2 regions of the Brevundimonas sp. RM1 genome follow, and region 2 is predicted to be linked to the other one. Evidence: predicted binding sites of a transcription regulator. Region 2 holds the regulator's gene; the other holds the start of a gene.
What was found. Region 2 encodes HrcA, which represses chaperone genes, less so after heat shock. Its sites were predicted from a motif close to GTTAGCANTCNNNNNNNNNGANTGCTAAC; they were not measured.
Positions count from the first base shown of each region.

Region 1: the regulator HrcA is predicted to act here: its motif matches at 6,758-6,786, upstream of groES (co-chaperone GroES).

Region 1 is NZ_JBRERY010000002.1:263,578-277,948, forward strand. Features, by position in the region: gene ACU5AP_RS03235 (NAD(P)/FAD-dependent oxidoreductase) at 1-1,108, opposite strand, end outside; gene greA (transcription elongation factor GreA) at 1,156-1,638, shown strand; gene ACU5AP_RS03245 (leucyl aminopeptidase) at 1,651-3,291, opposite strand; gene ACU5AP_RS03250 (LysR substrate-binding domain-containing protein) at 3,681-4,625, shown strand; gene groL (chaperonin GroEL) at 4,718-6,364, opposite strand; gene groES (co-chaperone GroES) at 6,421-6,708, opposite strand; gene ACU5AP_RS03265 (hypothetical protein) at 6,947-7,426, shown strand; gene ACU5AP_RS03270 (ion channel) at 7,485-7,952, opposite strand; gene ACU5AP_RS03275 (DUF4260 domain-containing protein) at 8,067-8,456, opposite strand; gene pgi (glucose-6-phosphate isomerase) at 8,453-10,057, opposite strand; gene ACU5AP_RS03285 (hypothetical protein) at 10,208-10,684, shown strand; gene ACU5AP_RS03290 (thioredoxin family protein) at 10,756-11,430, opposite strand; gene ACU5AP_RS03295 (protein-disulfide reductase DsbD family protein) at 11,454-13,661, opposite strand; gene ACU5AP_RS03300 (OmpA family protein) at 13,766-14,221, opposite strand; gene ACU5AP_RS03305 (YMGG-like glycine zipper-containing protein) at 14,348-14,371, opposite strand, start outside.
Region 2 is NZ_JBRERY010000002.1:78,423-92,793, reverse strand. Features, by position in the region: gene rbfA (30S ribosome-binding factor RbfA) at 16-468, shown strand; gene truB (tRNA pseudouridine(55) synthase TruB) at 472-1,404, shown strand; gene rpsO (30S ribosomal protein S15) at 1,417-1,686, shown strand; gene pnp (polyribonucleotide nucleotidyltransferase) at 1,946-4,174, shown strand; gene ACU5AP_RS02350 (hypothetical protein) at 4,331-4,705, opposite strand; gene rph (ribonuclease PH) at 4,773-5,498, opposite strand; gene ACU5AP_RS02340 (GNAT family N-acetyltransferase) at 5,543-6,097, shown strand; gene hrcA (heat-inducible transcriptional repressor HrcA) at 6,094-7,188, shown strand; gene grpE (nucleotide exchange factor GrpE) at 7,185-7,811, shown strand; gene ACU5AP_RS02325 (dienelactone hydrolase family protein) at 7,946-8,851, opposite strand; gene ACU5AP_RS02320 (alpha-ketoglutarate-dependent dioxygenase AlkB) at 8,925-9,572, opposite strand; gene dnaK (molecular chaperone DnaK) at 9,859-11,766, shown strand; gene dnaJ (molecular chaperone DnaJ) at 11,958-13,163, shown strand; gene dapB (4-hydroxy-tetrahydrodipicolinate reductase) at 13,160-13,909, shown strand; gene ACU5AP_RS02300 (BLUF domain-containing protein) at 13,989-14,371, opposite strand, start outside.

The sequences.
Region 1 (14,371 bases), 190 kb from region 2:
CGCCCGCGGCAAAGACGCCGGGCCGCGTCTTCAGCATCAGCCGGTCGTCCACAGAGTTCAGCGCCACGCCTCCGGCCGAGGAGATGGCGCGGCTTAGACCCTGCACCCCGGTCAAGGTCAGGGCGACGCCCTTGATCCGTGCGGCCAGTTCGGCCGGGTCTGCGGGCAGCGGACCGCCTTCACGCAGCAGGGCGACAGAGGCGGCGTCCAGCCGCGCGGCCTTGCGCAGCCAGTTCGACAGGCTGTCCTTGCCGCGCGGTTTCGACAGACGCTGAGCGAGGGCTTCGACGCTCAGATCGGGCCGCAGGTCGAGCGTCAGCACGGTCGATCCGTCGCGCTCCACCGCTTCGCGCAGACCGGCGGACAAGGCGTAGACGCCGCCGCCCTCGATCCCATAGGCGGCGATCATGGCCTCGCCGCGCACGGTGCGGTCGCCGTGCATCAGGGCGACGCCTTTCAGCGGCGTTCCGGCGAAGCGGTCGCGGAAGTTCGGCGACCAGGCGACGTCGAAGCCGACGTTGGCGGGACGGAAGACGGCCACCTCGGCGCCCGCCTTCTCCAGCGTCGGAACCCATGCGGCGTCGGACCCCAGCTTCGCCCAACTGGCGCCGCCGAGGGCCAGAACGACGGCGTCCGCGCGTTCGATCCGCTCGCCATCGGGCGTGTCAAAGGTCGGAGCCTCGCCCTGCCAGCCGGTCCAGCGCGAGCGGGTGCGGACCTCGACGCCCAGACCCTCCAGCCGCGCCAACCAGGCGCGCAGCAGGGGCGAGGCTTTCATCGCTTTCGGGAACACCCGTCCGGATGAACCGACGAAGGTCGGCTGGCCCAGCCCCTCGACCCATTCGATCAGATCGGCGGGCGAAAAGGCGTCCAGCCAGCCCTTGATGCGCGCCTGTGCGGCGGCGTCATAGCGGTTCAGGAACGGCTCCAGCGGCTCCGAATGGGTCAGGTTCAGCCCGCCGCGCCCGGCCATCAGCAGCTTGCGCGCGATCGAGGGCATCCGCTCATGGACGACGACGCGCAGGCCCGCCTGAGCCAGACGTTCGGCGGCCATCAGTCCGGCGGGACCGGCGCCGATCACGGCGACTGTTGCGGGGGCGGAGGTCATCGACGCCTTCCTAGCGGGAATGTCCGCCGCGGCCTATGCTGGCCAACATGAGCGTCGCCTTTACACGGGAAGAAGATCTGGAAGCCACGGCGGCGGACCTGCTGGACCGGCCGATCTCGCCCCATCCCAACCTCGTCACGCCGCAGGGGCTGGCCCAGATCGAGGCCGAGCTGGCGGCCGCGCGCGCGGCCTATACGGCGGCTCAGGCGGCAGGCTCCATCGAGGCCGATCGCACCGCCATGGCGCGGGCGACGCGCGACCTGCGCTACTGGTCGGCGCGCCGGGGCACGGCCCAGCTGGTCGAGGCGCCGCCGGACGGCAAGGTCCGTTTCGGCGACACGGTGACGATCGAGCGCGAGGACGGCCGCACCCAGTCCTGGCGCATCGTCGGCGAGGACGAGGCCGACCCGTCCAAGGGCAGCGTCAGCCACGTCTCGCCCCTGGCCCGCGCCCTGCTGGGCAAGCGCGAGGGGGATGAGGCGACGGTCGCGGGCCAGTCGGTCGAGATCGTCGCCATCAAGGAAGGTTGAGAAGGGGCGGCCTCAGTAGCCGCCCGTTCCCTTCTCCTTCGTCACCGGCTGGAAATCGCGCACGAAGCGTTCCAGCAGGCGGACGCTGTAGCCCGCCGATCCCGCCGGTTTCACGTCGTTGGCTGCGCCGAAGGCCATGTTGGCGATGTCCAGATGCGCCCAAGGCGTCTCAGGGCGGGCGAAATAGCCGATGAAGTGGGCGCCCGTGCCCGCGCCCGCCCCGCCGTCGCCCGAGTTCTTGATGTCGGCGATGGTCGAGGAGGTGGCCCGCACATAGGAGGGGTGCAGCGGCAGGCGCCACAGCGTCTCTCCGGTGGCGTCGCCCGCCGTCTTCAGCTGGTCGGCCAGGGCGTCGTGGCGGCTGAACAGGCCCGCATAGTCATTGCCCAGGGCGCCGCCGACCGAGCCGGTCAGGGTGGCCACGTCGACGATGGCGGCGGGGTTCAGGGTCGTGTCGGCCCAGACCACGGCGTCGGCCAGGACCAGGCGGCCTTCGGCGTCGGTCGAGATGATCTCGATGGTCTTGCCGTTCATGGCGGTCAGCACGTCGGCGGGGCGGATGGCGCCGCCGTCGGGCATGTTCTCGGCCAGGGCGGCGACGGCGACCACGTCCACCGGCGCGCCGGACTTGGCCAGGGCCAGGACCGCGCCGACCACGCTGGCGGCGCCGGACATGTCCATCTTCATATTGCCCATATTGGCGCCGGGCTTGATGGAGATGCCGCCGGAGTCGAAGGTGATGCCCTTGCCCAGCAGGGCGATCGGGCCGTCGTTGGACGCGCCCTGGCCGCGATAGCGCACGGCCAGCAGGCGCGGCGGGCGGTTGGAGCCCTGGCCGACGCCCAGCAGGGCGCCCATGCCCAGGCGCTGCATGGCGGGCACGTCCAACTCGGTGATCTCGACCCCCGGCACGCCGGCGAAGGCGACGCGGGCGCGTTCGACGAAGCTTTCCGGATAGATGATGTTGGCCGGTTCGTTGGACACGTCGCGGGTCCAGGCCATGGCTTCGATCAGGGCGGCGCCGCGACGGTGGTGCGCCTGGGCGCCCGATGCGTCATCGGCGACGACGGTCAGGGCGCCGGGCGCCGGACGGTCGCGGCCGGTGGTGACATAGAGGTCCGAGCGATAGTGGCCGATGCCCAGGCCGGTCGCCAGCTCCGACGCCAGATCAGCCGACAGGCCGGAGGTCACGGCCGTCAGGGCGCCGGGCTGGCTGTTCAGGGCGCGACCCGCGACGATCCCGGCGGTTTGAATGTCTGCGGCCTTGGGCGCTTCGCCCAGGCCGATGACCAGGATGCGGTCCCAGCCGCCGACGCCATGCAGGCTCAGCGTCTGGCGCGCCTTGTAGTCGAAGCGGGCGGCGGTCAGGGCCGAGGCGATCGTCTGACGCGTCGCGACGTCCAGGGCGGCGCCGCGCGCGGCCAGCTCGGCCTCCGACGACAGCGGCAGAACCAGGGCGCCCGACGGGGCGGCCGATGCGGCGAAGGTCACGGCGCGCGTCTGGGCCGGAGCGGCGCGGGCGGGCCAGTCCGAACGCTCGGCGGCGGGCGCGGCGCGGCGCGACTGGGCCTCGGCCGGAACGGCGACGCTTAGACCGGCGGCGGCGATCAGCGCGGCTGCGGCGAAGGACGGAATACGGGTGGTGCGGCGCATCGATCAGGGCCCCCTCTGTGACGATGAAGGCGCCTTTATGGGCGGGGGCGCCGCGCGGGGGCAACCGCTCCGCTGACGGAAGGACGCCGGGCGCGACGCCTTGTCGCGCTTGTCGCGCGCTTGGGGTCGCGCCCGGCGCAGCGGCGGCCGTCAGCAGGCCGCCCGACGCGGGGGCGTCGGGCAGGGTCGGGCCCTGAGACGGACATCGCCGGTTTCGCGGCGTGAAAGGCGGTGGGCGTCAAGCAAGGCTCCGATCCAGCCCCACGCGGGTTCCTTATGAGTGCGGTGAATGTCTTCCATTGTTCGTCCTCCTTTCTGAGATCAACAGAATGGCGCATGGTGGCGGCTGTCACAAACGAGACGACGGCGTTCATCCATAAGGCTAGCTTATGTCTGATCCTCTTTCCCGCATCCCGGTCGACGCGCTTCGCGTGTTCGAGGCGGCGGCGCGTCTGCTCAGCTTCACCCGCGCGGCCGAGATTCTGGGCATGAGCCAGGCGGCGGTCAGCTGGCGTATCCGCGATCTGGAGCAACGGCTGGAGCGGCCCCTGTTCACGCGCGGCACGCGGCAGGTGGCCCTTACGCCCGAAGGCGAGCGCCTGGCCACGGCGGCGACCGAGGCGATGACCCTGCTGCGTCGCGCCGTGGCCGAGGTGGTCGAGACCGACCAGGGCGTGCTGGCCGTCACGACGCTTCAGACTCTGGCGACCCAGTGGCTGGCGACGCGGCTGGGGTCTTTTCAACTGGCCAACCCCGACCTGGCGGTGCGGGTGGACACCAGCCCGGTCCTGTCCAGCCTCAGCGCGGACGGGTTGGACGTGGCGCTGCGCTTCGGTTCGGGCCGCTGGCCCGGACTGGAGAGCCGTTTCCTGATGCCGGCCGTCTTCACGCCCGTCTGCACCCCCGCCATGCGCGATCGGCTGGATCTGAAGACGCCTGCTGATCTGAAACGCGCCCATCTGGTCGGAGAGCCGGAGGAGTGGGCGGCCTGGTTCGCCGCCGCCGGGGTGGCGCCCGCCGACGCCGCCCCGTCGCCGCGTCTGACGGCCGACAATCAGGCGATGGAGGTGGCGGCGGCGCTGGGCGATCAGGGCGTGGCCCTGGGTTCGCCCATCCTCTACGGCCGCGAGATCGAACGGGGACTTCTGGTCCGGCCGTTCAAGGAGACCGTCGCCCTGGCCGAGGGCTATTGGCTCTGCTACCCGCCCGGCCGCCGCCTGACCCCCAAGATCGCCCGCTTCCGCGACTGGGTGCTGGACACGGCGCGGAACGACCCGGCGGTGGTCGAGGGCGCGCGGCTGGCGGGGCGTGAAGTCGGGGAGGCGGGTGAATAGTCCTTCATCGTCTCGATGAAGAAGGAAAAGAAAAGGGCGGGATCCTTCGATCCCGCCCTTCCGTCGTTTGAGCTTTGAGAAGCCGGACTTCCTTAGAAGTCCATGCCGCCCATACCGCCCATGCCGCCCATGTCGGGGGCGCCGCCGGCCGAGGCCTTCTTCGGCGCGTCAGCGATGGCGGCTTCCGTGGTGATCATGATGCCGGCGACCGAGGCGGCCGACTTCAGAGCCGAACGGACGACCTTGGCCGGATCGATCACACCCATCTGGACGAGGTCGCCGTACTCTTCGGTCTGGGCGTTGAAGCCGAACGAGGCGTCGGTCGAGTCCATGACCTTGCCGACCACGATCGAACCTTCGACGCCAGAGTTCTCGGAGATCTGACGGATCGGAGCCTGCAGGGCGCGGCGCACGATGTTGATGCCGGCGTTCTGATCGGCGTTAACGCCCTTCAGATCGATCAGCTTCTTGGAGGCTTGCAGCAGGGCCACGCCGCCGCCCGGGACGATGCCTTCATCGGCAGCGGCGCGGGTCGCGTTCAGGGCGTCGTCGACGCGGTCCTTCTTTTCCTTCACTTCGACTTCGGTCGAGCCGCCGACGCGCAGGACGGCGACGCCGCCGGCCAGCTTGGCCAGACGCTCTTGCAGCTTCTCACGGTCGTAGTCCGAGGTGGTGTCCTCGATCTGACGCTTGATCTGGCCGACGCGAGCCTCGATGCCGTCCTTCTCGCCCGAACCTTCGACGATGGTGGTGTCGTCCTTGGTGATGGAGACCTTCTTGGCCTTGCCCAGCATGTCCAGGGTGACGGTTTCCAGCTTGATGCCCAGGTCTTCAGAGATGACCTGGCCGCCCGTCAGGATGGCGATGTCTTCCAGCATGGCCTTGCGGCGGTCGCCGAAGCCCGGAGCCTTGACGGCGGCGACGCGCAGGCCGCCGCGCAGCTTGTTGACCACCAGGGTGGCCAGGGCTTCGCCTTCGATGTCCTCGGCGATGATCAGCAGGGGGCGGCCCGACTGAACCACGGCTTCCAGCACCGGCAGCATGGGCTGCAGCGAGGTCAGCTTCTTCTCGTGGAGCAGGATGAGGGGCTCTTCGAGGGCGACCTCCATCTTGTCCGGGTTGGTGATGAAGTAGGGCGACAGGTAGCCGCGGTCGAACTGCATGCCTTCGACGATGTCGACGGTGGTTTCAGCCGTCTTGGCTTCTTCGACCGTGATGACGCCTTCGTTGCCGACCTTGGCCATGGCCAGGGCGATCAGCTCGCCGATTTCAGCGTCGCCGTTGGCCGAGATGGTGCCGACCTGGGCGATTTCCGAGTTGTTGGAGACCGGCTTGGAGATGGTCTTCACTTCGTCCAGGGCCACGGCGACGGCCTGGTCGATGCCGCGCTTCAGGTCCATCGGGTTCATGCCGGCGGCGACGGCCTTGAGGCCCTCTTGCACGATGGCCTGAGCCAGGACGGTGGCGGTGGTGGTGCCGTCGCCCGCGTTGTCGTTCGCCTTGGAGGCGACTTCGCGGATCATCTGGGCGCCCATGTTCTCGAAGGCGTCTTCCAGCTCGATCTCTTTGGCGACCGAAACGCCGTCCTTGGTCGAGCGCGGGGCGCCGAACGACTTCTGGATCACGACGTTGCGGCCCTTCGGACCCAGGGTCACCTTGACGGCGTCAGCCAGGACGTTGACGCCCTTCAGCATCTTGTCGCGGGCGTCGGTGTTGAACTTTACGATTTTAGCGGCCATGCGGGCTGCTCCTATCTATAAGATTTTAAATCAGAAACCGGAAACCGAGGCGCGTCTTACGACAGCACGCCCAGGACGTCGGATTCCTTCATGATGATCAGGTCTTCGCCGTCGATCTTCACTTCGCTGCCCGACCACTTGCCGAACAGGACGCGGTCGCCGGCTTTCAGCTCCAGGGCGACGAACTTGCCGTCTTCGTCACGGACGCCGGGGCCCACGGCGACGACTTCGCCTTCCTGGGGCTTTTCCTTGGCCGTATCGGGGATGATGATCCCGCCCTTGGTCTTGGATTCTTCTTCAACGCGCTTGACCAGCACGCGGTCGCCGAGCGGACGAAACGCCATCTGAGTAACTCCCGTTAGGATGTTGGTTCCAGCCCTCGGAGCCCACGACTTTGGCAGTCGCCCTCCCCGAGTGCTAACGACCGGGGAGTTAGGCAGGGGGAGGGGGGGCGTCAAGGGCGATGCGGCCTGAAATCGGCGCCCAGATGAAGCGAAAATGAACGACCGCCGCCGAGGTCGTTCAGACAGGCGCCGCTAGAAGGGGGACAACGGATCAACCGGCTTTCGAAAGGAGCCCGCCATGAAGACCCTGTTCAAGATCGGCGCCGGCGCTATCGCCCCTGCTCTGGTTGTGACGATGCTGGCTTCGACCCCGGCTGCGGCCCAGCATTATCGCGACCGCGATCGCGACAACACCGGCCGTGACGCCGTCCTGGGCGCCGTGGTCGGCGGCGTCGCCGGCGCCCTGATCGGCCAAGGCGACGGACGCTATGTCGCGGGCGGCGCCTTGGCGGGCGCGGCGCTGGGCGCGGCCTCGTCCTCGAAAAACGACGACTGTGGCTACTACCGCGGCGGCCGCTGCTATCGAAACCAGGGCCACTGGGAGCGCGAGCACGGCATCAACAGCCGCGACGGCTATTACAACGGCCGTTATGAGCGCAACGACGGACGCTATTACCGCGACGGCCGCTATTGGCGGAACCACGGCGAATGGCGCAGCTATCAGAACCGCCGCGACCGCGATCGTGATCGCGACTACCGCTACGACCGCCGCTGGTAAGCGGGGATGAGATGAGGAAAGGCTCGGCCGCACGGCCGGGCCTTTTTTCACGGGCGGCCTATTCGAAGCCGCTGCCGCGTTCGGCGCTCGGCAGAAGTCGTCCCATGACCGTGACGAAGAAGGCCACGGTCCAGCCCAGAAGAATGGCGCCGTTGATGCCTTCGATCGCGCCTAGCAGCTTCCATTCCGGATCAATGGAGGCGTCGCCGTAGCCGATGGAGCCGTAGCTGATGGACGAGAAATAGACGGCTTCGCGTAGATCGGGCACGGCTTCCAGCAGGTAGAAGAGGGCGGCGTAGCTCCAGATCTCCAGCCCGTGGATGACGAAAAGGCCCAGCACCAAAGTCACCGTATAGAGGGCGCCGCGCGTGGACAGGGGGTTGAGGCGGACCGCTGCCGGAGCCGGACTTTCGCGCGCTTCCAGGGCGGCCAGCACGCGACCCAGGCAGAGCAGTCCGATCGCGTGCGTTCCCACGGTCAGCAGCACCATGGCGGTGGCGACCGTCAACTCCAGCATCATGTCCATGGTCGTTTCGCCGTGTGTTGCGCGATCACACCTTAGCATCGGCGGCTTGTATCACGGAACCGGGCTTCCGACGGCGGCCTATCTGGAGAGAGCGGCCGCGCGCATTAGCGGTCTCTACTGATCGACCTGCGCCGCGCGCCTGGCGGGACCGATCAGACCAAGGTGGGTGAGGCCGAAGGCTTCAAGCGACTTGAGCCCATAGCCGAGCGCGCGGTCGAACCCGATGTGCGCCAGCCAGATCAGGCTGAGGGCGGTCGCCAAGGGCGCGGCGGCCAGCAGGCCCGCGCTCGCCAGCGCCAAGGGTCCGATCAGGCTGTGCGCCAGATTATAGGCCCATGCGCCTGCGCGCGGACCCGCCAGATAGCCGGCGAAGGAGAGGTCAGGAGCCAGGAAGAGAACGGCGAACAGCGCCCAGCTCTGGCCGAAGCGGCTATAGGCCAGGGCGGCGAGGACGAGCAGGGCCAACCCCTCCAGCCGCTGCCAGGTCGGGGCGACGACGGTCACGCCGTCAGCCGCCGCAGCAGGTCCGCCGTGGAGGGGTCGAGGTCCGCCGAGGGCGCGCCTGCGGCGGCGTCCTTCAGCAGGGCCTTGGCCAGAACCTTGCCCAGCTCCACGCCCCATTGGTCGAAGCTGTTGATGTCCCACAGGACGCCTTCGACGAAGGTCTTGTGCTCATAGAGGGCGATCAGGGCGCCGAGGGTCTGGGGCGTCAGCCGCTCCATCAGAATGGCGGTCGACGGTCGATTGCCGGGAAAGGTCTTGTGCGGCGCCAGGCGGTCGGCTTCGTCCTCGGAGGCGCCGGATGCGATCAGCTCGGCGCGGGCCTGGGTTTCGGTCTTGCCCTGCATCAGGGCCTGGGCCTGGGCCAGGGCGTTGGACCATAGATAGGTCGAGGGCGTTTCCTCGCAGGTGCGGGCCACGATGATGAACTCGACCGGCACGACCTGCGGCCCTTGATGCAATTGCTGGAAGAAGGCGTGCTGAGCGTTGGCACCCGGCTCGCCGAAGATGACGGGGCAGGTCTGGCGGCCGACGGGCGCGCCGTCGCGTCGCACCTGCTTGCCGTTCGATTCCATCTCAAGTTGCTGCAGGAAGGCGGGCAGGCGGCGCAGGTCGTGGGCGTAGGGGGCGATGGTGCGCGCCGGGCGGTGCAGGGCGTCGACGTTGTAGATCTCGGCCAGAGCCAGAAGCACTGGCGCATTCCTCTCCAGCGGGGCCTCGAGGAAGTGGCGGTCCAGGGCGGCGGCGCCGTCGAGGAAGCCCTGGAACGCGTCCCAGCCCAGGCCGATGACGCAGGACAGGCTGACCGCCGACCACAGGGAATAGCGCCCGCCGACCCAGTCTCGGAACGCAAAGGTGCGGCCGCAGCCGAACGCCGTCGCCTTTTCCGGCGCCGCGGTGACGCCGATGAAGTGTTTCGCCATCCCCTCGGCGGGCAGGGCGGCGGCCAGCCAGGCCTTGGCGGCCTGGGCGTTCAGCAGGGTCTCCTGAGTGGTGAAGCTCTTGGAGACGACGATCACCAGGGTGGTTTCAGGATCCAGCCCGATCAGGGCCTCGGCCATGTCGCGCGGGTCGATGTTGGCGACGAAGCGCAGGTCGATGGCCGGGTCCAGAGGCCGCAGGGCGTCCCAGATCAGGCGCGGTCCCAGATCGGAACCGCCGATGCCGATATGGAGCACCGTCTTGAAGGGGCGTCCGCTCGCGCCTGTTTCATTCCCGGACCGCAACGCTTCGGCGTAGGCTTTCATCTCGGCGCGCACGGCCTCGACTTCGGCTGAGACAGGTTCTTCTAGGGCGCGGAAGTCGGCGCCGTCCGGCGCGCGCAGGGCCGGGTGCAGCACGGCGCGGCCTTCGGTCAGATTGACCGCCTCGCCGTTGAACAGGGCCGCGCGGCGGCCTTCGACGTCGCAGGCGCGGGCCAGGTCCAGCGCGGCTTTCAGGCCCGCGTGGGTCCAGCTCTGTTTGGACAGATCGATGTGCAAGCCGGCCATGTCCAGCGTCAGCCGCGCCAGCCGGTCGGGGTCGGCGGTGAATTGATCCTGGATTCGCGCATCCGCGTCCCGTCGGGCGGCGGCCTCGAGTTCGGCCCAGGCGGCGTGCGGCATTGTCGTCTCCCCATGGCGGTCCCGGCTTTTGGCCCGGCGCTTGCAAGCTCTGGTTTACGGCTCAGGCCGTGAAGAGTTCAATCCAAGACTGGGTCAACAAGGATTTCCTGGCGGAAGTCCGCCGTCTCGGTCCCTTGTGAAAGGCACGCCATGTCCTGCGGAATAGCTCTCGCCGTCGCCCTGATGCTGGCCGACCCCGCGGTCGCTGAAGCCGCCGCCCTGCCGCCGGCGGCCCCGGCCGCACCGGTTTCGGTGGCCCAGGAGCCTCTGTTCGCCGATCTGGCGGCCCGTTCGGGCGCCCTGAAGACCATCGTCGACGGCTGGCTGGCCTCGGGCGAGGCGGACAAGGCCGGCTTCTTCACCGGCGCGGCCTATGGAGCGTTCAAGACCCAGGCGACGGACCTGGCCCAGCGCGACATGCAGGGTCATCTGGTCCTCAAGGAGCGCGGCACGGACAATGATCTGAAGTGCATCCTGCGCGGCATCTCGGAAGACATTCCGGTCAAGGTCGCGGCTCTGGAAGGCGCGTCTGACGCAGCTGCGCGCAAGCTGGCCCTCGACGAGCTGTCCTATCTGCTGAACGACAACGTCGAGGTCATCACCTCGCCGCCTCAACCTGAGGCCTAGCCTCGGCTTGAGGTTTGGTTGCTTGGCCCATCGCGCTTCGCGCGACTTGAGGCTCTGCTTGGAAGGGACGCTCAGCCCTCGATCGTCTCAGGGTATTTGATGGCGCAGCCGTAAGGCGCAGCGTAGGCGGTCTGGAGCGCGCGACCGGCCTTGGCGTCGGCCAGAGCGGCGCGGACGAAGTTGTTGGCTCCGTCCAGATCCTCGACCTTATTGGTCGGCCGGTCGTCGATGCCGCCGACGTAGATCAGCCGTCCCTCGGGATCGATGATGCGCATGTCGGGCGTGGTCTTGGCGTCGTAGCGTTTGCCGACCTCGCCGGTCGGGTCGAGCAGCAGGTGGGTGAAAGCGGCCTGGTGCTTGGCCTTCCAGGCCTGCGCCTCCTCGCCCTCGACGAAGCCCTGGGTTCCCGGCGCCGAGGAGATGATGGTCAGCCAGACCACGCCGTCGGCGGTCGCCTCGCGCTGCAGGGCCTGCATGGCGCCGGTGTAGTGCTTCTTCACGAAGGGACAGCCTTCGTTGGTCCACTCCAGCACCACCGTCTTGCCGCGGAAATCGGCCAGGGAGCGCTGCTGTCCCTCGGCGTCGACCAGGGTGAAGGCCGGGGCCGTTTCGCCGGGCGCGGGCGCCTCGGTCGCTTCGGGCGCGACGACGGCGGTTTCGGACCGTTCAGGCGATGCGGCGGGCGGCTGCTGGCAGGCGGCGAGCAGCAACAGAGAGGCGGAGGCGGCGGTCAGCAGGCGGAACATGGCGGTCTCCTCGGGGTGATAGGTCAGCGGGCGGCGGCGTCCTTCAGGGCGTCGATGACGACGCCTTCGGTCAAGAGTTGAGGCAGGATGCGCGGCTCGGGCCGGCCCGGCGCATAGACAAGGTAGAGGGGCACGCCCGAGCGGCCGTGGCGTTGCAGTTCGGCGGTGATGGCGTCGTCGCGCCGCGTCCAGTCGCCGACCAGATAGACGGCGTTCGCCTGTTCCAGCGTCTCAGCCGTACGGGCCGAGGACAGGGCCGTGCTTTCGTTCACCTTGCAGGTCACGCACCAGTCGGCGGTGAAGTTGACCAGGACCGGGCGCCCTTCGGCCAAGGCGGCCTTCACCGCCTGTTCGGACCAGGGCTGGGACGGCAAATGGGTCGAAGCGCCTGCGCTGTCCGGGGCGGCGGGCGCGGCGCGCCCCGCCAGGACGCCGAAGCCCAGGGCCGCGATCAGGGCCATCAGGGCGGCGGCGCCCGCGGCCCGGCCCTTGCCGGATGCGGCGGCCTGGCTTCGGCCATAGAGCCACAGCGCCAAAGCCAGCAGCAGCCCGGCCCCGAACAACAAGGCCAGGGCGTCAGAGGTCTGGCGGCCATAGACCCAGGCCAGCCACAGGGCGGCGCCGTACATGGGGAAGGCCAGCAGATTGCGTAAGCTCTCCATCCACGGGCCGGGTTTCGGCAGACGGGCCAGCAGGCGCGGATTGAGGCTGATCAGCACATAGGGCAGGGCCAGGCCCAGCCCCAGCATCAGGAAGACCGCCAGGGCCATCGGCCAGGGCATGAATAGGGCGGCGCCGAGCGCAAAAGCCATGAAGGGGGCGGTGCAGGGCGCAGCGACGATCACCGCCAGCACCCCGGTGAAGAAGGCGCCCGCCGCGCCGGGCAGGCGCGACAGCGGGCCGTGCCCGGCGCCTTGAAGGCCTGCGCCTACATGGAAGACGCCCGACAGGTTCAGCGCCACCGCCAGCATCAGTAGGGCCAGAGCCGCCACCACGCCCGGCGATTGCAACTGGAAGCCCCAGCCCAGAACCTGACCGCCCGCGCGCAGGGCCAGCAGCGCGCCCGCCAGAAGCAGGAAGGTCGCCAGCACTCCGGCCAGGAAGGCCAGACCGTCGCGGCGCGCCTCGGCCGGTTCATGGGCGGCGCGGCTGAGCGAGGCCGCCTTCATCGCCAGGATGGGGAAGACGCAGGGCATCAGATTCAGGATCAGACCGCCCAGCAGGGCGAACAACGTCGCCTTGACGAAGTCGGACAGGTCGGTGGCCGAAGCGTCCGCCTGCGCGCCCTCGCCGTCGCCGATCGCGCCGTCGCCCGTGACGCCGGTCAGGGCCGCGCCCGGCTCGGCCGTGATCTCCCAGGCGCCCAGATCGGTGGACAGGACGCCGCCGATCGGTCCGTTCAGACCGTTGGTCGCCAGGCCGCGCCCGGCGGCGACGGTCAGGGTCAGGCCCTGCGGCCCGCGTTCGCCCGACTGGGCGGCGGCGTGGTCGATCACCCCGCCCTCGAACGGATAGAAATAGGCCCACTTCGGCGCCGCGCCCGCCAGCGGGCCGCCGCCGGCCGTCAGGGTCAGCTTTCCGTCGACCAGGGCGGCGCGGGCGTCGATGCCGGCGGGGCGGGGGGCGCCGGCGACCACGTCCTGAACCGCCTGGCCGAAGCGCGCGTCCAGCGGCGCTGCGCCCTCGCGCACCGCCAGATCCAGCGTGAGGTCGAGGTCTTCGGGTACGCACATCTCGTCGCTGCAGACGTAGAAATGGGCGGTGACGCGCAGCGGCAGGCTGCGTCCTGGCGGCGTGTTCGCTGGAATCTCGATCGGCACGGGCAGGAAGACCGTGTCCGAATAGCCGTAGTTCATCAGGCTCTGCAGGCGCTGGCGCTCGGGCAGGGGCCACAGGATGTCGCCGGGCGTCAGCGCGTTCGGCAAGGCCCAGGTCAGGGTCGTCGGCCCGCCGGAATCGCCCTGGTTGCGCCAATAGGTGTGCCAGCCGGGCTTGATCTTCTGGCGGATGGCGAGGACGGCGGTCGAGCCGGGCGTGGCCCAGGCGCCCATGGCGACCAGTTCGGCCTCGATGCGTTCGGTGCGTTGGGGGCCGGGCGCGACGGCGGCCTTGGGGGCGGCTCCGGCGGCCAGGGCGTCGCGCAGGGCCGCCTCGGACGCGGGCGCGGATGGGGACGCCGCCGCCGGAAGGGCGAAGGCGAACCAGGTCAGCAGAAGAAACAGGATGCGCAAGGACGACGCCGGGAACAGGACCAGGGAAAGGCGCGACCTTAGACCCTCAAGCCTCGCCTATCCACGGCCCGCGACGGCGGGCCGCAGTCGGCCGTCTGGGTGCGTCAGCGCGGGGCGACGACCTCGATCAGCACCTCGGTGCGGCGCCGCAGGGGATCGTTGACGCCGCCGACCACGGCGCCCTGGGCGCCGGAAGCCTCGATGTCAAAGGCCGGGGCGGGCAGGCCGGCGCCGGCCAGGGCCTCGGCCACGGCGCGGGCGCGCTGTTCGGAAATGGACTGATTGGCGGCGGCCGTGCCGCTGCGGGCGTCGGCCAGGCCCGTCACCTTGACGTGCTTGATCTGGCAGCCCTGAAGCTGGGTCGCGGTCATGCCGATGGCCTGGCGGGCGGCGTCGGTCAGGGTGGCGCGGTCGGGGACGAAATAGACCTCGAACCGCTTGTCGGCGCAGGCGGACGGGTTGCTGACCAGATCGCTGCGCTCCTTATATCCGCTGGTGGCGGCGCACCCGGCTGCGGCCAGGCCGGCGGTCAGCAGAACGACTGCGGAAACAAGCTTCATGTCAGGCCCCTCGCGCGCGCCGTGCGGCGTGCGCGCCCTCCAGCAAAAAGGGCGACCCGCGCCATGCGGATCGCCCTTTCAGATTGTCCCGAAAACGCTTCGGGCGCCAGAGGCTAGAAGCCTGGATCAATAACGGCGTTGGCCGTTCTC
Region 2 (14,371 bases):
CAGGAGGAGCCCACGATGGCCCGCAAGCAACACACCCGCAACGCCAGCGGCCCGCTGGGGCCGTCGCAGCGCCAGCTGCGCGCCGGCGAACTGATCCGCCACGCCCTGGTCGACGTCATGCGCGAGCATGAGATTCACGATGAAGCCCTGGTCGGCGTCTCCGTCACCGTGACCGAGGTGCGGATGAGCCCGGACCTGCGGCACGCGACCTGTTTCGTCGAACCGCTGGGCGCCGGCGTCGACGCCGCCGAAACGACGGGTCACGAGAGCGAGATCATCAAGGCGCTGAACGACCATGCCAAATTCCTGCGTGGCCAGCTGGGCCGCCGCATCGACATGAAGTTCACGCCGGACCTGAAATTCCGCCACGATGAGAGCTTCGACACGGCCAGCCACATGGACCGCCTGTTCAACGATCCGCGCGTGCGCGCCGATATCGAACACGCTGACGACCAGGGCGAAGACTGAGTTATGGCACGACGCAAGAAGGGCGATCTCGTCAACGGCTGGGTGTGCCTGGACAAGCCCTATGAGATGGGTTCGACCGAGGCGGTGACGAAGATTCGTCGCCTGTTCAACGCCCAGAAGGCGGGCCATGCGGGCACGCTGGACCCGCTGGCCTCGGGCATCTTGCCCATCGCGCTGGGGGAGGCGACCAAGACGGTGCCCTTCATGATGGAGGCGCAGAAGGTCTATCGCTTCACCATCCACTGGGGCATTTCGACCGACAGCATCGACCGCGAGGGCGAGATCATCGCTCGTTCCGACGTGCGCCCCTCGGTCGAGGCGGTGAAGGCCGCCCTGCCGTCCTTTGTCGGCGAGGTCGACCAGACGCCGCCGGCCTTCTCGGCCGTACGGGTCAATGGCGAGCGCGCCTATGATCTGGCGCGGGCGGGGGTCGAGGTTGAACTTCAGTCCCGTCGCGTGACCATTCATGAGGCGGCGGTGACGGCCGCGCCCGACGCCGATCACGTCGAGATCACGATGCGGACGGGCAAGGGCGTCTATGTCCGATCCCTGGCGCGCGACCTGGCGATCATGCTGGGCGCCGAGGGCCATGTCTCGGACCTGCGGCGCGAGCGGGTGGGGCCGTTCTCGGTCGACAACGCCGTAACGCTGGATTTTCTGGAAGAGTTGGCGCATAAGGGCGCCGCCTTTGAGGGCTTGCTGCCCGTTTCGACCGCTCTGGACGACATCCCGGAGTTGGCCGTGACGGATCAGGACGCCCTCTCTCTGAGGCAGGGACGGCCGATCGTTCTGCTCCCCCGACAGATTGAAACCCTCAAGGACCGGCTGCCCGCCGGCTCGCGGCTGGTTTCGGTCTTCGAGGGCGGAACCCTGGTCGCGCTCGGCAATCTCAGGGCCGGTCGGCTTGAACCCGATCGTGTTTTCAACCTCCCATAACGGAGAACTCTGATGTCGATTACGGCTCAACGTAAGGCTGAAGTCATCGCCGACAACGCTCGCTCGACGGGCGACACCGGTTCGGCGGAAGTCCAGGTCGCGATCCTGACGGAACGCATCGCCAACCTGACCGAGCACTTCAAGACCCACAAGAAGGATAACCACTCGCGTCGTGGCCTGCTGAAGCAGGTTTCGCAGCGTCGTCGCCTTCTGGACCACCTGAACAAGACCGACAGCGCCCGCTATCAGGCGCTGATCGCCAAGCTGGGCCTGCGTCGCTAAGGCGCGCCCGGTTGCGGATCGGATAATTCCACGAGGCGCGGGCGGACACGTCCGCGCCTCGTTCCGCTCCTAGACTACGCTTTCCCGCGCGCCGCGGGTCTTACCGGCGCAACCGACGCGAGGGCCTGAAATCCGGTCCTCAATCACCCGCCCGGCCGCGATGTCGCGGTCAGGTCAACGGGGACCGTTAAGGACTGAACGGCCTGACGCTCCGCACACCCCCGACGGGAATACGCCCGCGGGAGACGAAAGACGAAACATGTTCGATATCAAACGCAAGACGATCGAGTGGGCCGGACGCCCCTTGACCCTCGAGACGGGCCGCATCGCCCGTCAGGCCGACGGCGCCGTGCTGGCGACCTATGGCGAGACCGTGGTCCTGGCCACCGTCGTCTACGGCCGTCAGCCCAAGCCGGGCCTGGATTTCTTCCCCCTGACGGTCAACTACCAGGAAAAGACCTTTGCGGCCGGCAAGATCCCGGGCGGCTACTTCAAGCGTGAAGGCCGTCCGACCGAGAAGGAGACCCTGGTCTCCCGCCTGATCGACCGCCCGATCCGCCCCCTGTTCGTCAAGGGCTTCAAGAACGAGACCCAGGTCATCGTCACCGTGCTGCAGCACGACCTTGAGAACGATCCCGACATCCTGGGCATGGTCGCCGCCTCGGCCGCTCTGACCATCTCGGGCGTGCCCTTCATGGGCCCGATCGGCGCCGCGCGCGTCGGCATGATCGACGGCGAGCTGGTGCTGAACCCGGCCATCGACCAGATGGGCGAAAGCGCCCTGGACCTGGTCGTCGCGGGCACGCAGGACGCCCTGATGATGGTCGAATCCGAAGCCAAGGAGCTGTCGGAAGAGAAGATGCTCGAGGCCCTGATGTTCGCGCACGCGGGCATGCAGCCGGTTATCGACGCCATCATCGATCTGGCCGAGCACGCCGCCAAGGAGCCGTTCGACTTCCAGGCCGAAGACCACTCGGACGTGGTCGCCTCGATCAAGGCGCTGGTCGGCGAAGAGATCAAGGCCGCCTACGCCCACCCGGGCAAGTATGACCGCCGCTCGGGCGTCGACGCCGCCAAGAAGAAGGCCGCCGAGGCCCTGGTGAAGACCGACGAGAAGCCGGAAGGCGTCGACTCGTCCAAGTTCTCGGCCGCGTTTAAGGAATGCGAAGCCGACGTCCTGCGTCGCGACATCATCGAGAACAGCCACCGCGTCGACGGCCGCGCCCTGGACAAGGTCCGCGCCATCGTCTCGGAAGTCGGCGTCCTGCCGCGCACCCACGGTTCGTCGCTGTTCACGCGCGGCGAAACCCAGGCCCTGGTCGTCGCCACCCTGGGCACCGGCGAGGACGAGCAGTACATCGACAGCCTGACGGGCACCTACAAAGAGTCCTTCCTGCTGCACTACAACTTCCCGCCCTATTCGGTCGGTGAAGCGGGCCGCATGGGCTCGCCGGGCCGTCGCGAAATCGGCCACGGCAAGCTGGCCTGGCGCGCCATCCGCCCGATGCTGCCGTCGAAGGAAGACTTCCCCTACACCATCCGTCTGGTGTCGGAGATCACCGAGTCCAACGGCTCGTCCTCGATGGCCACGGTCTGCGGTTCGTCGCTGGCCCTGATGGACGCCGGCGTACCGCTGGCCCGTCCGGTCTCGGGCATCGCCATGGGTCTGATCCTGGAGCCGTCGGGCGAGTTCGCCATCCTGTCGGACATCCTGGGCGACGAAGATCACCTGGGCGACATGGACTTCAAGGTCGCGGGCACCTCGGAAGGCATCACCAGCCTTCAGATGGACATCAAGGTCGCCGGCATCACCAAGGAAATCATGCAGCAGGCTCTGACGCAGGCTTCGGCCGGTCGTCTGCACATCCTCGACGAAATGTCGAAGGCGATGGAGGCTCCCCGCGCCGAGCTGGGCGAGTTCGCGCCCAAGATCGAATCCATCAAGATCGCGGTCGACAAGATCCGTGAAGTGATCGGTTCGGGCGGCAAGGTCATCCGCGAGATCGTGGAAAAGACCGGCGCCAAGATCGACATCGGCGACGACGGCACCATCAAGATCGCCGCCAACGAGCAGGAAAAGATCGAAGCCGCCAAGGCCTGGATCCAATCCATCGCCTCGGAGCCGGAAGTCGGCACCATCTACACCGGCAAGGTCGTGAAGGTCGTCGACTTCGGCGCCTTCGTGAACTTCTTCGGCGCCAAGGACGGCCTGGTCCACGTGTCCCAGATCGCCCTGGAACGCGTCGCCAACCCGGCCGACGTCCTGTCGGAAGGCCAAGAGGTCAAGGTCAAGTTCCTGGGCTTCGACGATCGCGGCAAGACCAAGCTGTCGATGAAGGTCGTCGATCAGGAAACCGGCGAGGACATCACCGACAAGATCAACGCCGAGCGCGCTGAACGCGGTGAAGCTCCGCTGTCGGAAGACACCGGCGGCCGTCCCAAGGGCGACCGTAACGGCGGCGACCGCGGCCGTCGCCGTCGCGACTAAGCCTCGGCGTTATCGCTGAACTGAAGAAGGCCCCGGCGGAGCGATCCGCCGGGGTCTTTTTTGTGCGCTATCGCTCGCGACGCGGTCGCGCGCTGTTTGAGCGCGCTTGAGGCGATACAGAACGCGGCGTCATCCCTCTCCCAACAGGAGAGGGAGCTAGCCCTTGCACTCTTTCGGCGGGGTTTCGCCGTCGCGGGTCCACATCGCGCAGGAACGATCGATCTCGCCCTGGATCACGTCGCAGGGGTTGGAAGCGTGGCAGGGCGGGCGGGTCGCGGGGCTGACGGTGATGCAGCGCTGGACCAGGCGGGCCGAAGCCGCTTCGCCTAGGGTCTCAAGGCAGGGCCGGTCGTCGATCGGAACCGGCTGGGGCGCCATGTCCGGGCCTTCGGGCAGGCGGGCCTCGGGCTCGCGGGCGGGGGAAGGCGCGGGCGTCGGGGCCGGCGCGGAGGCCGCCGGCTCCGGGCGCGGCTGGCAGGCGGCGAGCAGGCCGCCGAGGATCAGGCAGGCCAGAAGGGGCGGTCGGGTCATGCGGGGCTCCGGGATCGGGGTTCGCCTTTGCAACGACGATGGCCCCGATCCGGCTCCGCGAAAAGCCTTATCGGCGGGCGGCCTCGACGGCGGCGCGCTGCAGGGCGAACAGTTCGGTGCAGCCGATTTCGGCCAGTTCGAACAGGCGGTCGAACTCGGCCCGGCTGAAGCCGCGCTTCTCGCCGGTGGCCTGGATTTCGACGATCTGGCCCGCGCCGGTCAGGACGAAGTTGCTGTCGGCCTCGGCGGTGGAGTCTTCCTCATAGTCGAGGTCCAGCACCGGCAGGTCGTTGAACACGCCGCAGGACACGGCCGCCACCTGATCCAGGATCGGATCGGTCGTCAGCACGCCCTCGTCCTTGAGGTAGTTGAGCGCCGAAGCCATCGCCACCCAGGCGCCGGTGATGGAGGCGGTGCGCGTGCCGCCGTCAGCCTGGATCACGTCGCAGTCGATCAGCACCTGACGCTCGCCCAGCGCCTTGAGGTCGACCACGGCGCGCAAGCTGCGGCCGATCAGGCGCTGGATTTCCTGGGTGCGGCCCGACTGCTTGCCGGCGGCGGCTTCGCGGCGGCCGCGCGTGTGGGTGGCGCGCGGCAGCATGCCGTATTCGGCCGTGACCCAGCCCTGGCCGGTGTTGCGCATCCAGCCCGGCACCTTCTCCTCGATCGAGGCCGTCGCCAGCACCTTGGTGTGGCCGAAGGACACCAGGCACGAGCCCTCGGCGTAGCGGTTGACGCCGGTTTCCAGCGTGACGGTGCGGAGTTGTTCGGGGGTGCGTTCGGACGGGCGCATGGGAATTCCTTGGAAGCGGGATGGCGCGTGCTTATCCTGAAACCATGAGCCTGTCCCGCCCTGACCCGTCTGTCGTGCGTCTTCGTCCGGCCGTGGCCGCCGACGCCGCGATCCTGGCGCGCTGGGACACGGCGCCGCATGTCGTCGCCTGCCTGACCGACGACCCCGACCAACACGAGGCCGCCGACTGGGACGAGGAGCTGGCTGCGCAGTCCGACGTCTTCCGCTACTTCATCGCCGAGGTCGACGGCCGTCCGATCGGCGCCATGCTGGACATCGACCCGGCGGGCGAGCCCAACGGCTATTGGGGCGAGATCGAGCCGAACCTGCGCGCCCTCGATATCTGGATCGGCGAGGCCGACGCCCTGAACCGGGGCTATGGCGCGCAGATGATGACCCAGGCGTTGGACGCCTGTTTCGCCAGGCCGGGTGTCGAGGCCGTGGTGATCGATCCGCTCAACTCCAACACGCAGGCGCATCGTTTCTATCAGCGGCTGGGCTTTCGGCCGGAGGGGCGACACGTCTTCAACGGGACGGACGACTGCCTGGTCCATCGCCTGACCCGCGCGGACTGGGCGGCGCGGAGGATGACGGCATGAGCCTGCTGCATCCCTCGCCGGGCCTGGCGACGCTGGACGCGCGGGCGCGCGACATCTTTCGGCGGGTGGTCGAGAGCTATCTGGAGACGGGCGAGCCGGTGGGGTCGCACACCCTGTCGCGCGCCGGGCTGGACCTGTCGCCCGCTTCGATCCGCAACACCATGCAGGCGTTGACGCAGGCCGGGCTGCTGGCCTCGCCGCATACATCGGCCGGGCGGGCGCCGACCCATGCGGGCCTGCGGCTGTTCGTGGACGGCCTCTTGGAAGTCGGCGACATCGGCCAGGAGGAGCGGCGCGAGATCGACGCCCGGCTGGCCGTTCTGGGCGCCAAGGGCGGCGGCCGCAATGTCGAAGAGGCGCTGGATGCGGCCTCGTCCCTGCTGTCGGGTCTGGCGGGCGGCGCGGGCATCGTCGCCAGCCCGGTGCGCGAGGCGGGGGTGCGCCATGTGGAGTTCGTGGCCCTGGGCGGCGGACAGGCGCTGGCCGTGCTGGTCGCCGACGACGGGGTGGTCGAGAACCGGCTGATGAACCTGGCGCCGGGCGTCACGCCTTCGACCCTGCAGGAGGCGTCGAACTTCCTCAGCGCCCGGCTGAAGGGCCGTCCGCTGGCCGAGGCCCGGCATGAGATGAAGGCCGAGATGGAGGCCGCCCGGCGCGATCTGGACGCCGCCGCCGCCCGCCTGGTCGAGGACGGGCTGGCGGCCTGGAGCGGCGGCGCGGGCGGCGCAGGCCACGACCGCAACCTGATCGTGCGCGGGCGCGGCAATCTATTGCAGGACGCCCGCGCGGCCGAGGATCTGGAGCGGGTGCGCGTCCTGTTCGACGATCTGGAGCAGAAGGAGCAGTTGATCGGCCTGCTGGACGACGTCGGCGCGGCTCAGGGCGTGCGCATCTATATCGGCGCGGAAACGCGACTCTTTTCGCTTTCGGGTTCCGCCGTGATCGCGGCGCCCTATATGTCGGGCCGGCAGCGGGTGCTGGGCGCCATCGGCGTCATCGGACCCGCGCGGTTGAACTACGCCCGTGTCATCCCGTTGGTGGACTATACCGCCCGGGTGCTGGGCCGGATTCTGGACGGACAAGAGACGTGAACGACATCAACGACGAGACCCGGGATCAACTCGAGCAGGACATCAAGGAGTCCGAGGCGGATGCTGCGGCGGAAGGCGCCGACGGCGACATGGCTGTGGTCGACGCCCTGATCGCCGAGCGCGATCAGTGGAAGGACCGCGCCCTGCGCGCCGTGGCCGAGGCCGAGAACGTCAAGCGCCGCGCCGAGACGCAGCAGAACGACGCCCGCGCCTACGCCATTCAGCGCTTCGCCAAGGATCTGCTGAGCGTGGCCGACACCCTGGAGCGCGGTCTGGCGACGGCGCCGAAGGATGCGGACGGTCCGGCGGCCGCCATGGTCACGGGGCTGGAGCTGACGCAGAAGTCCCTGCTGTCGGCCTTCGAGGCCAACGGCCTGACCCGCGTCGATCCGGCGCCGGGCGACGCCTTCGATCCGCACCTGCATCAGGCGATGATGGAGCAGCCTTCGGACACCGTGCCGGGCGGGGCCGTCATCCAGACGCTGCAGCCGGGCTACGCCCTGTTCGGCCGCACCGTGCGCGCGGCCATGGTGGTGGTCGCGGCCAAGGGCTCGGGCGCCGCGGCGGGCGGCGCCTATGCGGACCCGAACACGACCGGCGGGAATTTCGACGCCAAGGCCTGATGGTCTTCGCACGCTGAAACGAGGACGGCCCGGCGCAGACGCGTCGGGCCGTTTTTCTTTGCTTGGCTTCCCGCACCGCGCTTGCGGCCAAAGCACTGGGCCCCGGCGTCCGCCGGGGCGAGCGGAAGGAAGGGTCAGTTCTTCAATCTCGTATCGAACAGCGCCAGCAGCCGCCGCCAGCCGTCCCTCGCATCCGCCTCGCGGTAGGATGCGCGATAGTCGGCGTGGAAACCGTGCGGGGCGTCGTCGTAGAGGACGATCTGGCTGTCGTTCCGGCCGGCGGCCTTCAGGGCGTCGTTCATCGCCTTGACCGTGTCGTTTGGAATGCCGCTGTCTGCACCGCCGTAGAGGCCCAGCACGGGGGCTTTCAGCTCGCCCGCCAGGTCGATGGGCCAGGGGCGGCCCGCCGTCTTCTGTTCGTCAGTGGCCGTGGCGGCGGGGGACAGGCGGCCGTACCAGGCGACCCCGGCGTCCAGCGTCGGGAAGCGGGCCATGGCCTGCCACACCACCTTGCCGCCCCAACAGAAGCCGGTGATCCCGACCTTGTCGGCCTTGGCCCAGGGCTGGGCCCCGATCCAGTCCAGCGTGGCGCCGATGTCGCCCATCACCTGGTCGTAGCCGGCGGCGGCGACGATGCGCTGGATCGCCTGCATGTCGCTGAGCGGGGCGGGATCCTGGACGCGAACGAAGAAGGCGGGGGCCACGGCCGCATAGCCCGCCTTGGCCAGGCGGCGGCAGACGTCGCGGATGTATTCGTGCACGCCGAAGATCTCGGACACGACGATGACGACGGGGAAGGGGCCGGCGCCTTCGGGTCGGGCGACATAGGCGGGCAGGGCGAAGCCGTCGGGCGCCGGATAGGCCGCGTCGGCCGTGATCAGGCCCGCCGTGTCGGTGGCGATCGGCTGGGCCGACTGGCTGAGGGCGGCGGGAGCGTAGGCGGCGAAGAACAGGCCGCCCGCCGTCGCTGCGCCCAGGCTGCGGCGGCTGGGGGCGATCTGGTCGGGGCTCAGGCCCTCGGGCCGGGTGATCAGGGTCATCTCGGGTCTCCGGTCGGCGCTGTGGAAGGCGTGACAGTGCCCCGGCTTTTTGTGCGCCGTCGAGTCTTTCCGCCTATCCCGCGACCCTCAGGGTCAGGTTGACCCGCCCGCCGCCGGGCAGCAGCCGCGACGAGCCCGCCAGCAGTCGGTCGATCCCGTGACGCGCCAACCGCGCTGGGCCGGTCAGGGCGCAGACGTCGCCGGAGGCCAGGCGCACGGCGGCGGTCGCGCCGCCCTCGGCCGGGCCGATGCGGAACACCGCCGTGTCGCCCAGGGAGATCGACAGCACGGGCGCCGTCAGATCGCGCTCGTCCCGGTCCTGATGCAGCCCCATCTTCGCCTCGCCCTGATAGAGGTTGACCAGACAGGCGTCGGGCGGCGTGGGCCAGCCGGTCAGGGCGTCCCACAGGCCCAGAAGCCGGGGCGGAATGGCGGGCCAGGGCGCGCCGGTCACCGGATGGGTCGGCTGATAGCGATAGCCTTCGCGGTCCGACACCCAGCCCAGGGCGCCGAAATTGCTCATCCGCACCGAGAAGGGCCGCCCGCCCGGCGTGACGGGGCGATAGAGGGGCGCCGCCTCAAGCCCTCGCCGCACTTCGGCCAGCAGTTCGGCCTGTTCAGCGGCGTCCAGCAGGCCGGGCCACAGGCGAAAGCCGGGCAGGGCGGTCGGCGCTTCCCTCAGCTCTTTTCTGGACGGTTGCGGGCTGTTTTGCGGGATCATCGGCCGAATTTAGCGGCGCCGGGCCGCCTTGTCCGCCATAAGGCGCGGAATCTGGCCGGAACCGGGCGGAAGGCCTTGCAGCCCCTGCGGTCTTTCCCATATCCGAGCCAATCCGGCGATAACCCCCTTTTCGTTAGGGGTTTGTCCGCCGACCCCATCCACCGCCGAACCGGGCGTCGTCCGGCGAGGCAAAATCTCAAAAGCCCAACTGGGGGCGGTCACGCGCGGCGCTTGATTTTCCGAGGCCGCCGCATCGCCCGCCGCAAGGAGTGAAAAAGACAAGCCCATGGCCAAGATCATCGGCATCGACCTCGGCACGACCAACTCGTGCGTCGCCGTCATGGACGGCAAGAACCCCAAGGTCATCGAAAACGCCGAAGGCGCCCGCACCACCCCGTCGGTGGTCGCGATCCAGGACGGCGGCGAAATCCTCGTCGGCCAGCCTGCGCGCCGTCAGGCGGTGACCAACCCCGCCAACACCTTCTTCGCCATCAAGCGCCTGATCGGCCGCAACTATGACGATCCGGTGGTGGCCAAGGACAAGGGCATGGTGCCCTTCGAGATCGTCAAGGGCCCGAACGGCGACGCCTGGGTCCAGGCGCACGGCAAGGACTATTCGCCCCAGCAGGTCTCGGCCTTCACCCTGGGCAAGATGAAGGAGGCCGCAGAGGCCTATCTGGGCGAGAAGGTCACCCAGGCCGTCATCACCGTTCCGGCCTACTTCAACGACGCCCAGCGTCAGGCGACCAAGGACGCCGGCAAGATCGCCGGTCTGGAAGTCCTGCGCATCATCAACGAGCCGACCGCGGCCGCCCTGGCCTATGGCCTGGAGAAGAACGACGGTCAGAAGATCGCCGTCTACGACCTGGGCGGCGGCACCTTCGACGTCTCGATCCTGGAGATCGGCGACGGCGTGTTCGAGGTGAAGTCGACCAACGGCGACACCTTCCTGGGCGGCGAGGACTTCGACCTGCGTCTGGTCGACTACTTGGCTGACGAGTTCAAGAAGGAGCAGGGCGTCGACCTGCGCCAGGACAAGCTGGCCCTGCAGCGCCTGAAGGAAGAGGCCGAAAAGGCCAAGAAGGAGCTGTCCTCGACGACCCAGTACGAGGTCAACCTGCCGTTCATCACCATGAACGCCTCGGGCCCGCTGCACCTGAACATCAAGCTGTCGCGCGCCAAGCTGGAAGCCCTGGTCGACGACCTGGTTCAGCGCACCATCGAGCCCTGCGCCAAGGCGCTGAAGGACGCGGGCCTGAAGGCCTCGGACATCGATGAAGTGGTGCTGGTCGGCGGCATGACCCGCATGCCGATGGTTCAGGAAGCCGTGAAGAAATTCTTCGGCAAGGAGCCGCACAAGGGCGTGAACCCCGACGAGGTCGTGGCCCTGGGCGCCGCCGTTCAGGCGGGCGTGCTGCAAGGCGACGTCAAGGACGTGCTGCTGCTGGACGTGACTCCGCTGACCCTGGGCATCGAGACCCTGGGCGGCGTGTTCACGCCCCTGATCGAGCGCAACACGACGATCCCGACCAAGAAGGCCCAGGTCTTCTCGACCGCTGACGACAATCAGTCGGCCGTGACGATCCGCGTCTTCCAGGGCGAGCGCCCGATGGCCGCCGACAACAAGGTGCTGGGTCAGTTCGACCTGATGGGCATTCCGCCCGCGCCGCGCGGCATGCCGCAGATCGAGGTCGCCTTCGACATCGACGCCAACGGCATCGTCCACGTGACGGCCAAGGATAAGGCGACGAACAAGGAGCAGTCGATCCGCATCCAGGCCAACGGCGGCCTGTCGGACGCCGACATCGAGAACATGGTCAAGGAAGCCGAAGCCAACGCCGCGGCCGACAAGGCCCGCAAGGAGCTGGTCGAGGCCCAGAACGGCGCCGACAGCCTGGTCCACTCGACCGAGAAGGCTCTGGCCGAGCACGGCGACAAGATCGACGACGCGACCAAGGCGACCATTCAGTCGGCTCTGGACGATCTGAAGTCGGCCAAGGACGGCACGGACCCCGAGGCCATCCGCGAGAAGACCAACACCCTGGCTCAGGCCTCGATGAAGCTGGGCGAGGCCATGTACGCCGCCCAGCAGGGCGGGGCCGACGGCGCCGCTGAAGGCCAGCCCGCCGACGACGGCGTGGTCGACGCCGAGTTCGAGGAAGTCTCGGACACGGACGAGAAGAAGGACGCCTAAACCGGCGCCCCGCTGATGTTCGGCCCCGCTTGCCAGACGGCAGGCGGGGCCGTTTCATGAAACTTGCATCATTCGACCGGGCGCCCATGTCATCAGGCAGGCCGTCGGTCATCCGCGAACGGAGCGCCTCCAGATCAAGAGAGGCCGAACAGAACCCTGGCGCGGCGGGAAAGTAAGAGGACGAACGCCTGATGGCGCAACGTGACTATTACGAGATTCTGGGGGTCGAGCGGACGGTCGATGCGGCCGTGCTCAAGAGCGCCTATCGCAAGCTGGCGATGGAGCATCACCCCGACCGCAACGGCGGCTCCGAAGAGTCCGTGGCCCGCTTCAAGGAAATCTCCGAGGCCTATACCGTCCTGTCGGACGAGCAGAAACGCGCGGCCTATGACCGCTTCGGCCATGCGGGCGTGGGCGGCGGCGCGGGCGGGGGCAATCCCTTCGGCCAAGGCGGCCAGGGCTTCCACGACATCAATGACATCTTCTCCCAGGTCTTCGGCGACGCTTTCGGGGACGCGTTCGGCGGCCGGGGCGGCGGCGGACGCCAGAACCACGGGCCGCGTCGCGGCTCGGACCTGCGCTACGACCTCGAGATCACCCTGGAGCAGGCCTATAAGGGCGCCGAGGTCGAGATCGCCATCCCGACCCTGATGACCTGCGAGGTCTGCGACGGCTCGGGGGCCAAGGCGGGCACCAAGCCGACCATCTGCAACACCTGCGGCGGCGCCGGGCGCGTGCGCCAGGCCAACGGCTTCTTCCAGGTCGAGCGCACCTGCCCCCGCTGCGGCGGCTCGGGCGAGATGATCGCCGACCCCTGCACCACCTGCCGGGGCCACGGCCAGGTCCGCAAGACCCGCAAGCTCAGCCTCAAGGTGCCGGCGGGCGTGGATGACGGCTCGCGCATCCGCCTGTCGGGCGAGGGCGAGGCCGGCCAGCGCGGCGGGCCGCGCGGCGACCTCTATGTCTTCCTGTCGGTGCTGCCGCATGAACTGTTCGAGCGCGACAACCTGGACCTGCTGGTCACGGTGCCGGTGCCGATGACGGTGGCGGCCCTGGGCGGCATCGTCGACGCCCCCTGTCTTGTTTCCGACGCCTGCGACGGCAAGTGCAAGGCGGCGGTCGAGGTGCCTGCGGGCGCCCAGACCGGCAAGACCGTCCGCATCAAGGGCAAGGGGATGCCGCACCTGAACGGGCGCGGCCGCGGCGATCTGGTGGTCGAGCTGTTCGTGGAGACGCCGACCGATCTGACCGCGCGTCAGAAGGAGCTGCTGTCCGAACTGGCCGCCTCCCTGGGCGAAACCCAGACGCCCCGCAACACCAGTTTCGCGGGCAAGGCCAAGCGTTTCTGGGCCGACATCCTGGGCGGCGACGCCGATAATCCGAAAGAGACCGCGTGAGCGACATCTTCCACGCCGGCATCTCCGGCGCCAGGGGCCGCATGGGCCGCGCCGTTTCTCAGGTTCTGGACGCCCGCGAGGACGTGGTGGTGGCCGCCCGTTTCGATCGCGGCGAGACGGTCGATCTGAAGCTGTGCGACGTCATCATCGACTTCTCGACGCCCGAGGCTTCGGTCGCCCTGGCCAAGGCTTGCGCTGCTGCGGGCGGACCGGCGCTGGTCGTCGGCTCGACCGGCCTGACGCCCGAGCAGGAGGCCGAGATCGAGGCCGCCGCCGATAAGATCGCCATCGTCATGAGCGGCAACTTCTCCCTGGGCGTGAACATCCTGATCGGCCTGGTCGAGCACGCGGCCCTGCGGCTGGATGCGCGCGACTGGGACATTGAGGTGCTGGAGACCCATCACCGGCGCAAGGTCGACGCTCCCTCGGGCACGGCCCTGATGCTGGGCGAGGCGGCGGCCAACGGCCGTGGCCGCGACCTGAAGGAACTGCGCAGCGCCCCTTACGACGGCATCACCGGCCCGCGCGAAACGGGCAAGATCGGCTTCGCCTCCCTGCGGGCGGGCGGGGTGATCGGCGACCACACGGTCATGTTCGCTTCGGAAGACGAGATGCTGACCCTGTCGCATTCGGCCATGGACCGCAGCCTGTTCGCCAAGGGCGCCGTGGCCGCCGCCGCCTGGGTGCGCAACCGTCGCCCTGGTCTCTACGACATGCAGGACGTGTTGGGCTTCCGTCAGGCTTGATGCCGGGGGGGCGCTGGCGCGCCCCTGAGTTATCGCTCGCCGCGCAGCGGCTCGCTGCTTGAGCGCAACGTCCTTCCGGTCAGGCGGGTTCGGCCAGAAGGGCGCCCATGGCCGCGCGCCAGGCGCCCAGATCGTTGGAGCGGCTGTCGATCAAGCGGCGGAGCGCTTCGCACCGGCCACGCGCCGGCGCCGTCATGCCCCAAGCCGGGAAGGCGCGGCGCTCGATCTGGCCACGAGCGACGACCTCGATTTCTTCATGACGCTCATCGAAATGCAGATGGAGCATCAGAATATCCAGAGCTGTCGGCGTTCCTTCGAGAACCTGCACGAACACGCCGTCCTGCAGGGTCAGCGCGCCGGTGATGCCGTTGCGAGCGTTCAGGAAGGCGGCGATATGGACGATGTCCGTCATCGCCGACGCCTCCTCCTCCGGGGCCAGTCGCGAGCGGCTGCAATAGACGA